DNA from 2 places in the Flavonifractor sp. An91 genome. Region 2 is predicted to be linked to the other one. Evidence: riboswitches for the same ligand, from Rfam matches in the RefSeq annotation. Region 2 holds a riboswitch; the other holds the start of a gene.
What was found. Region 2 has a riboswitch for lysine ahead of B5G42_RS10260 (3-keto-5-aminohexanoate cleavage protein). Riboswitches for the same ligand answer to the same signal wherever they lie in the genome.
Positions count from the first base shown of each region.

Region 1: it holds a riboswitch for lysine, as region 2 does, so the genes downstream of both, asd (aspartate-semialdehyde dehydrogenase) here and B5G42_RS10260 (3-keto-5-aminohexanoate cleavage protein) in region 2, are expected to answer to the same signal.

Region 1 covers NZ_NFHA01000003.1:196-6,286, forward strand. The annotation lists gene queA (tRNA preQ1(34) S-adenosylmethionine ribosyltransferase-isomerase QueA) at 152-1,177, opposite strand; gene B5G42_RS02795 (SpoIID/LytB domain-containing protein) at 1,174-2,859, opposite strand; lysine riboswitch at 2,958-3,130, shown strand; gene asd (aspartate-semialdehyde dehydrogenase) at 3,283-4,368, shown strand; gene dapA (4-hydroxy-tetrahydrodipicolinate synthase) at 4,377-5,270, shown strand; gene dapB (4-hydroxy-tetrahydrodipicolinate reductase) at 5,294-6,061, shown strand.
Region 2 covers NZ_NFHA01000016.1:25,288-31,378, reverse strand. The annotation lists gene B5G42_RS10275 (lysine 5,6-aminomutase subunit alpha) at 1-135, opposite strand, end outside; gene ablA (lysine 2,3-aminomutase) at 219-1,472, opposite strand; gene B5G42_RS10265 (L-erythro-3,5-diaminohexanoate dehydrogenase) at 1,902-2,942, opposite strand; gene B5G42_RS10260 (3-keto-5-aminohexanoate cleavage protein) at 3,022-3,840, opposite strand; lysine riboswitch at 3,962-4,139, opposite strand; gene B5G42_RS10255 (MutS-related protein) at 4,344-5,843, opposite strand; gene B5G42_RS10250 (hypothetical protein) at 5,824-6,091, opposite strand, start outside.

The sequences.
Region 1 (6,091 bases), on a different contig from region 2:
AATTTGAGTCCGTTTTCAGCCGCGACATGTGCGTGGCTGAAAACACTTCTCAGCCTGTCAGTGTGGAAGCCGTTTGCCCTTGGCAAACGGCTTCTGCGCGCAACAGGCTGTATTCCTCTCTCCAAAGCGGCTCTGCCGCTTTGGAGAAGCGTCAGCAGATAAACATGGCGTCTCCGAAGGAGAAGAAGCGGTATTTCTGCTCCACCGCCTCCTTGTAGGCGGCCAGGATGCGCTCCCGGCCCGCCAGGGCGGACACCAGCATGATGAGGGTGGATTCCGGCAGATGGAAGTTGGTGATGAGGCAGTCCAGCACCTTGAATTTGTAGCCCGGATAGATGAAGATATTGGTCCATCCGGCGCTCTCCTTCAGGGTTCCGTCCTCTGCCGCCCAGCTCTCAATGGTGCGGCAGGAAGTGGTGCCCACGCAGATCACCCGGCCTCCCTCGGCCTTGGTGCGGTTGATGGTCTCGGCGGTCCCGGCAGAGATCATGCAGTACTCGGAGTGCATCTCGTGGTCCAGGATATCCTCCTCCTTCACCGGGCGGAAGGTGCCCAGGCCCACATGGAGGGTCACATAGGCCAGACGCACCCCCATGTCCTCCACCTGCTTGAGTAGTTCCTTGGTGAAGTGGAGACCGGCGGTGGGGGCGGCGGCAGAACCCACCTCCCGGGAGTAGACGGTCTGATACCGCTCCGGGTCGTTAAGCTCGGCCTTAATGTAAGGAGGCAGAGGCATCTTGCCCAGCTGCTCCAGCTTTTCCAGGAAAATACCCTCGTAGTCGAAGCGGACCAGCCGGTTGCCGCCCTCCAGCACCTCGGTGACCTCGGCGGTGAGCTGGCCCTCGCCGAAAGACACCCGGGTACCAGGCTTCATTTTGCGGCCGGGCCGCACCAGGCACTCCCAGGTCTTATTGCCCCGGTCGATGAGCAGCAGCACCTCCACCGCTCCCCCACCGGGCTCCCGGTGGCCGATGAGCCGGGCGGGCAGCACCCGGGAGTCGTTGAGTACCAGACAGTCTCCCGGTCTCAGCAGAGTGGGCAGATCGAAAAAGTGCATATGTTTCGTTTCGCCGGTGTGCTTGTCCAGTACCAGCAGCCGGGAGGAGTCCCGCTTCTCCAGAGGAGTCTGAGCGATCAGCTCCTCCGGCAGGTAAAAGTCAAAATCAGACGTCTTTATGGCTTGCGCACCTCTATTCCAGTATAGTAGAAGGTCAGGATATCCTGATAAGTATAGCCCTGCTGGGCCATGGCATAAGCGCCCCACTGGCTCATGCCCACGTTGTGGCCCCAGCCGGAGCCGGTGATGGTGAACACGGTGGAGCTGTCTCCGCCGCTGCCGCCGGATGCCGTGGCCTGGGTCACCTGGCCGCTGCCGTCGATGATGTACACGTCGCCGCTCAGCTTGGAGGTGGAACCGCTGCCGTCGATGGCATAGGCCCCGTCCAGGCTGCCGAGGGTACCATTTCCGTTCACCGTGTAGCTCCCTCCCCCGCCGGACGAGCCGCTGCCGGCGGAGCTGGACACGGTGTAATGGATGGACCGCAGCCCCAGGAAGGTGCGGCAGTCGTCCCGGATCTTGCTCCAGCTCTTGCCGGAGGAGTCGGTGAAGGTGATCTCAATGGCATTGCCGGTGGGGCTGGTCTTGGTGACCTTGAAGTCCACGATGCCCGAGTTGGTATAGCCCTTGGAATTGAGCAGGTCGGTGAGCTCCTGGGCCGTATAGGTCACCGTCCAGTTATAGTTGGGAACCTTGCTGGCCACCGACGCTTCATAGGGGTCGTACTTGCCGATGAGGTAGGCCACGTTGCTCCCCCACACATTGACGGCGCTCTCGGTGGCGCCGCCGTCGTGGGAGGAATACACCGCGTCGATGAGGGAGCCGTTGTACCAGGCGTATTCGCCGTAGGTCTCCTCCACCGCCTTGCTGCTGGAGGCCGTCACCCGCTTCATGCCCTCATAAACCTGACAGCAGGTGGTGTTGCAGATGTCGAAGCCCTGGCTCTTGTGCTTGCTGGCGGTATAGTTGCGGTAGGCGTAGGTACGGGCACACACCGCCTGGGCCTTCAGGGCCTCCAGGGGCCAGGAGGAGCTCATCTCCCGCACGATGACCCCCTGTACATAGTCCTCCAGACCGATCACGTTGCTCACCGTCAGGTTGCCGCCGCCGGTCCGCTGGTACTGGAAGCCGCCATAATAGGTATTGCCCCGAAAAATGGTCTCGGTCTTGACGCTGTCGTCCAGGCCGGGCTTGATGCCCAGGCTCTTGGAGGCGCTGTCAAACTGGAAGAGGATCTGGCTGGTGCCCGTCTTGACCACCGACACCCCGGCGCTGGAGGTACCAACCACCTCGGCGCCCCCAAGACCCAGGCTGGACTGAGCCGCCTGGGCGGATTCCTTGTCCAGGTAGGCGCCCACTCTGGCCTGCCACTCTCCATCGATCCAGGCCGCAAAGCCGCCGGAATGGGCGGAAGCGGCCGCGGCAGCTTCGTTGTAGGAGCTGTAGCTGCCCGGCAGCTTCAAATGCCAGCAGCCCACGGCGATATTGGAGGTAATGGTGTCGTAATAGCCGCTCCATGTCCCCACCTTGCCGTAGTAGACATTCTGGGTTTTGACCACCGAGATGGCGGTCTCACTGGTGGCGGCCAGCTGCTGAAACACCCGGTTGTCGTCATAATAGCCCAGCCGGTACCCGCTGCCCACATCGTTGAGCAGGTTGGCGCCAGGCAGGGCGTTGGAGCCGTAAAAGATACCCACTTTAATGGTGGGATCCACCGCCACCGAGGCGGCGGAAGCCGGAGACTGGCTCAACGGAAGGACGATAGCCAGGGCCAGAGCTGCAATCTGCACAATTTTTTTCATCTTTCCTGTTTTCATTTGGCGGAAATCCCATCTCGCTTTCGTTGACACTTTGCCAGAACTTGTGGTACAATTTTGCAAACTAAATAGCGAAATTACATTTGCAGGATAGAGGCGCGGCTCTTCAAGAGTAGCGTGGTGAGGGTGCCGGGCCCGGTGAACCGCGTGAAAGGGGAGGCCGCCGAAGGGACGCTCCCGGTGGTGCGTTTGCCTGGTCGCCCGGATAAGATCCGTTCGACTGTCGCCGCACACGCGGCGGAGTGCTGTCTGCTTTTGTCTGGTATGGTCGGGGACGCACTGTCCCTGTCATTATAGTACAAAATCAGCAGTTCTGTAAACTGCTGATTTTCTTTTTCTTTTCGCTATGAGTTTCCGGTCTGAGACAGGCCGGTGTTGGAATAAACTTTGAGCAACGGAGGTATGGTCATGGAAAAATACAAAGTAGGCGTCATCGGCGGCACCGGTATGGTGGGCCAGCGTTTTGTTTCCCTGCTGGAGAATCACCCCTGGTTCCAGCTCACTGTCATTGCGGCCAGCAGCCGCTCCGCCGGCAAGACCTATGAGGAAGCCATCGGCTCCCGCTGGGCTCTGGAGAATCCCATGCCCGAAGAGGCCAAAAAGATGGTGGTCATGAACGCCCAGGCCGATATCGAGGCCATTGCCTCCCAGGTGGATTTTGTCTTTTCCGCCGTGGATATGAAGAAGGAAGAGATTCAGGCTCTGGAGGAGGCTTACGCCAAGCACGAGTGCCCCGTGGTCTCCAACAACTCCGCTCACCGCTGGACGCCCGACGTGCCCATGGTGGTGCCGGAGATCAATCCCGAGCATATCAAAGTCATCGAGGCCCAGCGAAAGCGACTGGGGGTGGAGCGCGGGTTCATTGCCGTTAAGTCCAACTGCTCCCTCCAGAGCTATGTTCCCGCCCTGCACCCCCTGCGCGGCTTCGGCCTGAACCAGGTGCTGGTCTGCACCTATCAGGCTATTTCCGGCGCGGGCAAAACCTTCGACACCTGGCCTGAGATGGTGGACAATGTGATCCCCTACATCGGCGGCGAGGAGGAGAAGAGCGAGCAGGAGCCCCTGAAGCTGTGGGGCAAGGTGGAGAACGGGGTCATCGTCAACGCCCAGTCCCCCGCCATCACCGCCCAGTGTCTGCGGGTGCCCGCGTCCAACGGCCACATGGCCGCTGTGTTCGCACGCTTTGAGAACAAACCCTCTATGGAGGAGATCAAAGAGATCTGGGCAAATTACAAGGGCCGTGCCCAGGAGCTGGCCCTGCCCTCCGCTCCCAAGCAGTTCCTGCACTACTTTGAGGAGCCCGACCGTCCTCAGACCCGGCTGGACCGGATGACCGAGGGCGGTATGGCGGTCTGCATTGGCCGTCTGCGTCCCGACACGCAGTACGACTATAAGTTCGTCTGCCTGTCCCACAATACCCTTCGCGGCGCCGCGGGCGGCGCAGTCCTTCTTGCCGAACTTCTGTGCGCGGAGGGTTACATTTCAAGGAGGTAACCCTAATTATGAGAGAGCCTGTTTTTACCGGAGCCTGTTCCGCCATCATCACCCCGTTTGACCACAGCGGCGCCATCAACTACGATCAGTTCGGGAAAATCATCGACGAGCAGATCGAGCGGGGCCTGGACGCCATCTGCGTCTGCGGCACCACCGGAGAGTGTTCCACCCTGACCATCCGGGAGCACATTGCCGCCGTGGAATACTGTGTCAAGCGGGTGAACGGCCGGGTCAAGGTCATTGCCGGCGCGGGCAGCAACGATACTTCCGCCGCCGTCTACCTGTCCCAGCACGCTCAGGACTCCGGTGCCGACGCCCTGCTGCACGTCACCCCCTACTACAACAAGGCGTCCCAGACCGGCCTCATCAAGCACTACGAATACATTGCCGACCGGGTGGATCTGCCCATTATCCTCTATAATGTGCCCTCCCGCACCGGCGTTTCCTTCACCGCCGAGACCTACAAGGTGCTCTCCCAGCACCCCAACATCAACGGCGTCAAGGAGGCCAGCGGCAACTTCTCTCTGCTGGCCCACACCCTGGCCATCTGCGGCGACGACTTCTATGTCTGGTCGGGCAACGACGACCAGGTGGTCCCCATGATGAGCCTGGGCGCCAAGGGCGTCATCTCGGTGGTAGCCAACATCGCCCCCGAGGTCATGATCCAGATGACCCACCTGTGCCTGGAGGGCAAGTTTGACCAGGCCGCCGCCCTTCAGCTGGGCTACATGGACTTCATTGACGCCCTCTTCCTGGAGGTCAACCCCATTCCCATCAAGGCTGCCATGAATCTGGCGGGCTACGACATCGGCTCCCTCCGCCTGCCTCTGTGCGATATGAGCGACGGACCGCTGGAAACCCTCCGTCAGTCTATGGTCAAGGTGGGACTGCTCTCCGCCTGAGCCACCGGGAAAGGATGTTGGAAATGCTTCGTTTGATCCTCTCCGGCTGCAACGGCCGGATGGGCCGGGCGGTGGAGCATCTGTGCGCCGCCCAGCCCGACCTGGAAATCGCCGCCGGATTTGACCTGCTGGGGACTGGTGACCGGGACTTCCCCGTGTTCTCCTCCCCCGCTGAGTTCCAGGGGCAGGCTGACGCTCTCATCGACTTCTCCTCCCCTGCTGCCCTGCCCGCTCTGCTGGACTTCTGTTTGCAGCGGAACATCCCGGCAGTGCTGGCCACCACCGGCTACTCGGAGGAGCAGCTGGCCGCCATCGACCAGGCGGCGCGGGTCATCCCCGTGTTCCGCTCCGCCAATATGTCCCTGGGAGTCAATGTGCTGCTGGCCCTGGTACGCCAGGCCACCGCGGCTCTGGGGACGGACTACGATATTGAGATCGTGGAAAAACACCATAATAAAAAGGTGGACGCCCCCAGCGGCACCGCCCTCATGCTGGCCGACGCGGCGGCATCCGCTCTTCCCTACCAGCCCGACTATGTGTGTAACCGCCACAGCGTCCGCAAGGCCAGAGACAAGGAGGAGATCGGCATCTGCTCTGTCCGCGGCGGCGGCATCGTGGGAGATCACGACGTGATCTTTGCCGGTGAGAATGAGGTCATCACCCTGAGCCACTCCGCCATGAGCCGAGAGGTCTTTGCCTCCGGCGCCATCCGGGCGGCCCGATTTCTTGCCGGTATGGAGGCCCCTGGTCTCTACTCCATGACTGATCTGGTCCAGGCCACCCTTTCCTAACAGCAAAAAAAGACCGCCCAATGGGCGGTC
Region 2 (6,091 bases):
GCGGCAGATGGTACGCTCCACGGCCACGGTGGTGCAGCCGTCGATGAAACGCTGGGTGTCGTCCGCCACACGGGAAGCGTGAGCGCGTGCCTGTTCCACCAGCTTAAAATCAAGGTTCAGCTTGGATTCCAACATCGATCACTTCCATTCTTTTTCAGTTCAAAACGGGGGGCAGCGGATCGCCGCGGTTGGGCGGCGATCCGCTGTATTTATCTGGATTACTCCTCGTGGTGGGAGCGCTTATGACGCTCCAGGTTGGCGGGCTCCATGGAGAGCGCCTGGCCGCGCTCCAGGCCGGCCACGCCCATGAGCTCCTTCTTCTTCTTGCCGGTGCAGTAGTCGCACTGACAATCGGTGTAGTGCTCGGGCTCGGTGTAAGTGGTGATAACGCCCTCGTAGTTGCGCAGGATGACCTTCTTGGGGGTCTGAGAGATGACGTACTGAGGCATGACGGGAGTCTTGCCGCCGCCGCCGGGGGCGTCCACCACGAAGGTGGGCACGCAGAAGCCGGAGGTGTGGCCGCGCAGGCCCTCGATGATCTCGATGCCCTTGCTGACGGGAGTACGGAAGTGCTCCAGGCCCATGGACAGGTCGCACTGATAGATGTAGTAGGGGCGCACCCGGATTCTGACCAGCTCGTTGACCAGCTTCTTCATGGTGTAGACGCAGTCGTTGATGCCGGCCAGCAGCACGCTCTGGTTGCCCAGAGGGATACCGGCGTCAGCCAGCATGGCGCAGGCCTTGGCGGACTCGGGGGTGATCTCGTTGGGATGGTTGAAGTGGGTGTTCAGCCAGATGGGATGATACTTCTTCAGCATATTGCACAGCTCGGGAGTGATACGCTGAGGCAGCACCACGGGGGTACGGGAGCCGATGCGGACGATCTCCACGTGGGGGATCTCACGCAGCTTGGCGATGATGTACTCCAGGCGCTCGTCGGAGCAGAGCAGAGCGTCGCCGCCGGAGAGCAGCACGTCACGGATGACGGGAGTGTTGCGGATGTACTCGATGGCCTGATCCACCTGATCCACGGGCAGGCCGGCGTCGTTCTGACCGGCGAAGCGGCGGCGGGTGCAGTGACGGCAGTACATGGAACACTGGTCGGTGATCAGCAGCAGGCAGCGGTCAGGATAGCGGTGGGTCAGACCGGGAGCGGGGGAGTCCTCATCCTCGTGCAGGGGGTCCAGCAGGTCGGCGGCGGACTGATGCAGCTCCTTGGCGGTGGGGACGGCCTGCAGCCGGACGGGATCGTGAGGATCGCCGGGCTGAATCAGGGACAGATAATAAGGAGTGATGGCCATGCGGAGGGTGCCGAGGCAGGCCTTAACACCTTCCTCTTCCTCGGGGGTCAGATCCACATACTTCTTCAGGTCCTCCAGAGTCTCGATGCGGTTCTTGACTTGCCAATGCCAGTCGTTCCACTGCTCGTCAGTCACATCGGGGAACAGAATCTTACGGCGGGACTCTACCATAACAAGGTCATCCTTTCTAAATCAATGTGGGGATGTGCCATCCGCAGGCGTCGGGGACCGGGAACCGGAACGGGGGGAGAAAGGGTTGGGGAGGAGAGTTTCTCCGGCAGGACCGGACCGGAATCGTCGGCCGCAGAACGATCACATCAATCAGCTCATCTGTCGATGGGACAGGTAAGTCACAAAGTAAATGGGAAATAATCTGGAAATCGGTAAAACAGGAACTTACAGGTACTTCTTCTCGAAGTAGGCCTTCAGCTGGGGATTCTCACGCAGTGCCCCACGCAATGTTCCATTGCGCGGGGGCCCCGTGATTTGACATCCTCGGGGCAACTGAATTGCCCCTGCGGGAACGCTGCGCGTTCTGCGCGCCAAAAGGCGCGGCCAGCTGGCGCTGGCGTCCGAGCTGCACAGACAGCTCAGAATATCTTACAGATATTTCTTCTCGAAGTAGGCCTTCAGCTGGGGATTCTCACGCAGCTCGGACAGGGTGATCTCGGCGTGGTCCTTGGTGTAGCCGTTGCCGACGATCATGGTGACGTCCTTGCCGCAGCCCTCGGCGCCCAGAGCAGCCTTGGCGAAATCGGTGGCCATGGAGAAGAAGTACACCACGCCGTTGTCATGGACGGGCAGAATGGCGGCCATCTCGCAGGCGGGCACGTTCACGATCAGAATGGAGACATCGTACTCCTTGCCGTTGTTGACGGCCAGGGACTTCTCCAGCACCTCGGTGGGGTTGGTGGCGGAGCCCACGATGGCGTGGTGGCACAGGTTCATGCTCTTCAGCAGGTCGGCGTCCTCCTGGCAGATGACCAGGGCAACCACGTTACCGGTGGGGCCAACGCGCTTCATGGCCTCGTAGCAGCACATCATGCCGCCCTTGCCGGCGCCGCCCAGGATGAGCACGGAGTCACCGGGCTTCACCAGCTTAGCGGTCTGGGCGGGAGCACCGGCCACGTCCAGAGCGGCCAGAGCCAGCTCCTCGCTCATGTCGTCGGGCAGCTTGGCATACAGGCCGGACTCAAACAGGATAGCCTGGGCATCCACGTCCACGCGGTCGATCTCGGGGTGGATGGCCTTGATCTTGTTGATCTTCAGGGGGGTCAGGGACAGGGAGACCAGAGAAGCGATCTTGTCGCCCACCTTCAGGTCGATCTTGCCCTGCAGATCCTCGCCGATCTCACGGACGGTGCCGATGAACATACCGCCGGAACCGGTGACGGGGTTCTGCATCTTGCCGCGCTCATTGACGATATCCAGGATCATCTGCTCGGTCTTGGCCAGGTCCTTCTCGCAGGCCTCATAGATCTGGGTGAAGGAAGCGGAGTCAATGTTCAGAGCGGAAACGTCGCACAGGATCTCATTGGAGTAGCACTCCATGGTGTTGTCGATCTTCTTGGCAGCCTGGGTCAGCAGGCCCTTGGGCTCGATGACGCGGTGAGTGCCGTACTTGTTGCCTTTCTTCTGCATAGAAAGTTCCTCCTGTTTCGTTTAATGTTTGGTTGGGGAGATATATGGTTGGGGAGATAAGTAAAACAAAGGAATGAGATCAGGCCAGGGACAGGATCTTCCGGGCCTCATCGGGAGTGGCGATCTCGCGGCCCAGCTCCTTGGCCAGGCGGACCACCTTGGCGACCAGCTCGCCGTTGGAGGCGGCCTTGTGGCCCTTCTCCAGGTAGATGTTGTCCTCAAAGCCCACGCGGACGTTGCCGCCCATCACGATGCCGGCGGCAACCATGGGCCAGGCGCCCCGGCCGATGCCGGTGACGGTCCAGGTGGAACCGGCGGGGATCTGCTTCACCAGGTAGTCCAGGTTGCCCACGGTAGCGGGGGTGCAGCCGGACACGCCCAGCACGAAGTTGAACTGCATGGGAGCGCCGGGGACCAGACCCTTGTTGGCCATGTTCACGATGGTGTCCAGGTGGCCGATCTCGAAGCACTCATACTCGGGCTTGATGTTGTTTTCCAGCATCCGCTTGCCGAAGGCCCGCATGGTAGGCATATCGTTAACGAAGATATCGTCGCCGAAGTTGCAGGTGCCGCAGTCCAGCGTGGCCATCTCGGGGCACAGCTCGGTGGGCTGGAGCCGTTCCTCAGGAGTCATGCCGGTGGCGCCGCCGGTGGAGGGGATCAGGATCACGCCGGGGCAGGCCTCCTTGATGGCGTCCAGGATCACCCGGAACCGCTCCCGGTCCTGAGTGGGGGTACCATCGTCCTCACGGACGTGGACGTGGATGACGGCAGCGCCTGCGTCAAAGGCGCTCTTGGCCTCACGGACCATTTCCTCCACGGTATAGGGGACAGCGGGATTGTGCTCCTTGGTGACCTCTGCGCCGCAGATGGCCGCGGTAATGATAAGCTTTTCCATGACACGCCTCCTCGAAAAAATAAAGCTACCCCGCCGGCAGAAGATGTATTCCTCCGGCGAGATAGCGCTTCATGAACAAAAAAACACTACTCATGTCCGCGGGAGGGGAAACTCTCGTTCAGACACAAATAGCGCTTCATGTGACTCATGACAATCCGTAAGCACTGGGCCCACGGCTCAGGGGGAGGGCTGTACGATTCACGTCCCCCTTCGGCGGAGCGGACATTCACAGAGTACATCGGGCTCGCCTGCCCTTATCATTGCTCTGCTACCTTGCGCTCCGCGCCTCTATCCATGCGTGTTATTTACTTTTGACAAAAACACTATAACCCAGCCAATTTTGTTTGTCAACTATTTTTTGAAAAATTAGGCTCACAAAATTTTTCTCTGTTCTGTAGACTTTTGTACGCTACAGCGGGATAGTGCTTACCAAATGGTAACCAGAACTGGAAGGGCAAAAACTCCGGCAGGCGGCGTGAACCGCCTGCCGGAGCAGGGAAAATTTACAGGTCGGCCTGGAAGAGTTCCATGAGGGTATCGTCCAGTTTGAGCAGCCGGCACACCCGCAGGGCGTCCCGGGGACAGGGGGCTCCGGGAGGGGCGGGAAGGAGCCGATAGTCCATCCGGCGGGCGATCCGCTTGCGGGGATCGTCCCCCTCGTCGCCCTGGATGTCCCGCACCAGACCGGCCACCTGGTAGTGGGCGGCGGCCACGTCGGACACCCCGTCGTAGTGGGTGGTCATGAGGGCCACGCAGTCCAGACTGCTCAGGTGACGCACCAGAGCACGGGCCAGGGCCGCGCCCTCCTGGGGGTTGGTGCCCCGGGCGAATTCGTCCAGAGCCACGAAGAAGAACTGGCCGTGGGTTTCCCGCAGCAGCTTGTCCAGCAGATGGACTTCCTTGCCGAAGGAGGACAGGCCGCCGGCGCCGGGGCCGCTGTCGGCTAGGATGAGCTCCACCCGGTGGAACAGGGGAAGGGTGGCGGACTGGGCAAAGACGAAGAAGCCGCACTGGCACAGAAGCAGGGAGAGCACGGTGGAGCGGAGAGACACGGTCTTGCCGCCCATGTTGGCGCCGGTGATGACGGTGCAGCCCGGTTTCAGATCCAGATCCAGCAGGGTGAACTGTTCGCCCCGCTCAGCCAGATCCTCCTCCACCTGAGGATGGCGCACCCCCCGGAGGGTGATGGATTTGTCGGCGCTGAGGGCGGGCCGGACACAGTTGTACCGCAGAGCCAGCTTGGCCTTGGCCACGATGAGATCCAGACGGCCCAGAGTCTCCATGTTGTCCAGGAAGGCCTGCTTGTAGGCCATCAGCTTGCCGGTGAGCATCCGGCGGACCTCCAGCTCCAGCTTATCCTCCTCCACCGCCAGGACACGGCGCTTTTCCATCAGGGGGCCCCGCTTGTCCTCCATGGTCATGCGGATGGCCTTCTCCAGCTTGGCCTTCTCCGCGCGCAGGGGTGCCAGGTCGTTGTGGTAGGAATTGACAACGGAGAAGGTGGGCAGACGGCGGCCCTCCGGGTCCATCAGCTCCAGGGCGTCGGCCAGGGAGGGGAAGGACAGCCCGGCCATGGGGGGCAGAGCGGCATAGGCCTGGACCAGCTGCTCCAGGGTGACCAGGAAATGCTTGATCTCAAAGAGCTCCACCAGATCGAAGGGGGCGCCGGGGTCCCGGTCGAAGGAGCCCCGGATGTCGTGAAACAGGGGCAGGCAGCGGGTGACACCCCGCAGGGCAGCGGCGGCGTCCTTGCGCTCGGCCTCGGTGAGCCGCACCGGGCCGCAGCCGCAGCCCTCGGTCTGAGGGGCGGTGGTGCCCGCGTTCCAAAGCTCCATGGCCAGGGCCACATTGTCCAGCTCCTCCTCCAGGGCGGCCTCCTCTCCGGGGCCGTACCACCGCAGGGAACGGGCGGCTGCCTTGCCGAACGGCGACATGGGACTCAGCCGGTTCAGTACCCACTGAAACCCTGCGTTTTCCCGCAGTTCATGCGTCAGTTCCATCATGATCCTCCTTCACGTTGACCACCGGCAGGTGGATGGCCTGCCGCAGGGCGGAGATGAATTTATCCGGTTCAAAGTGCCAGCCGTAGGCAGACCAGGGGTTGGCCGCCACCGCGGCGATGGTCAGCTCCCGGCGGACAGCCAGTTGGCCGCCGTTGCGCTGGAACAGCTCCAGGGCGGCCCGGCCCGCCAGCAGGTGGGTGGCGTCCTGGGTGACCAGGGTAGTGGGGGCTCCCCGGCGGGCCAGAGTT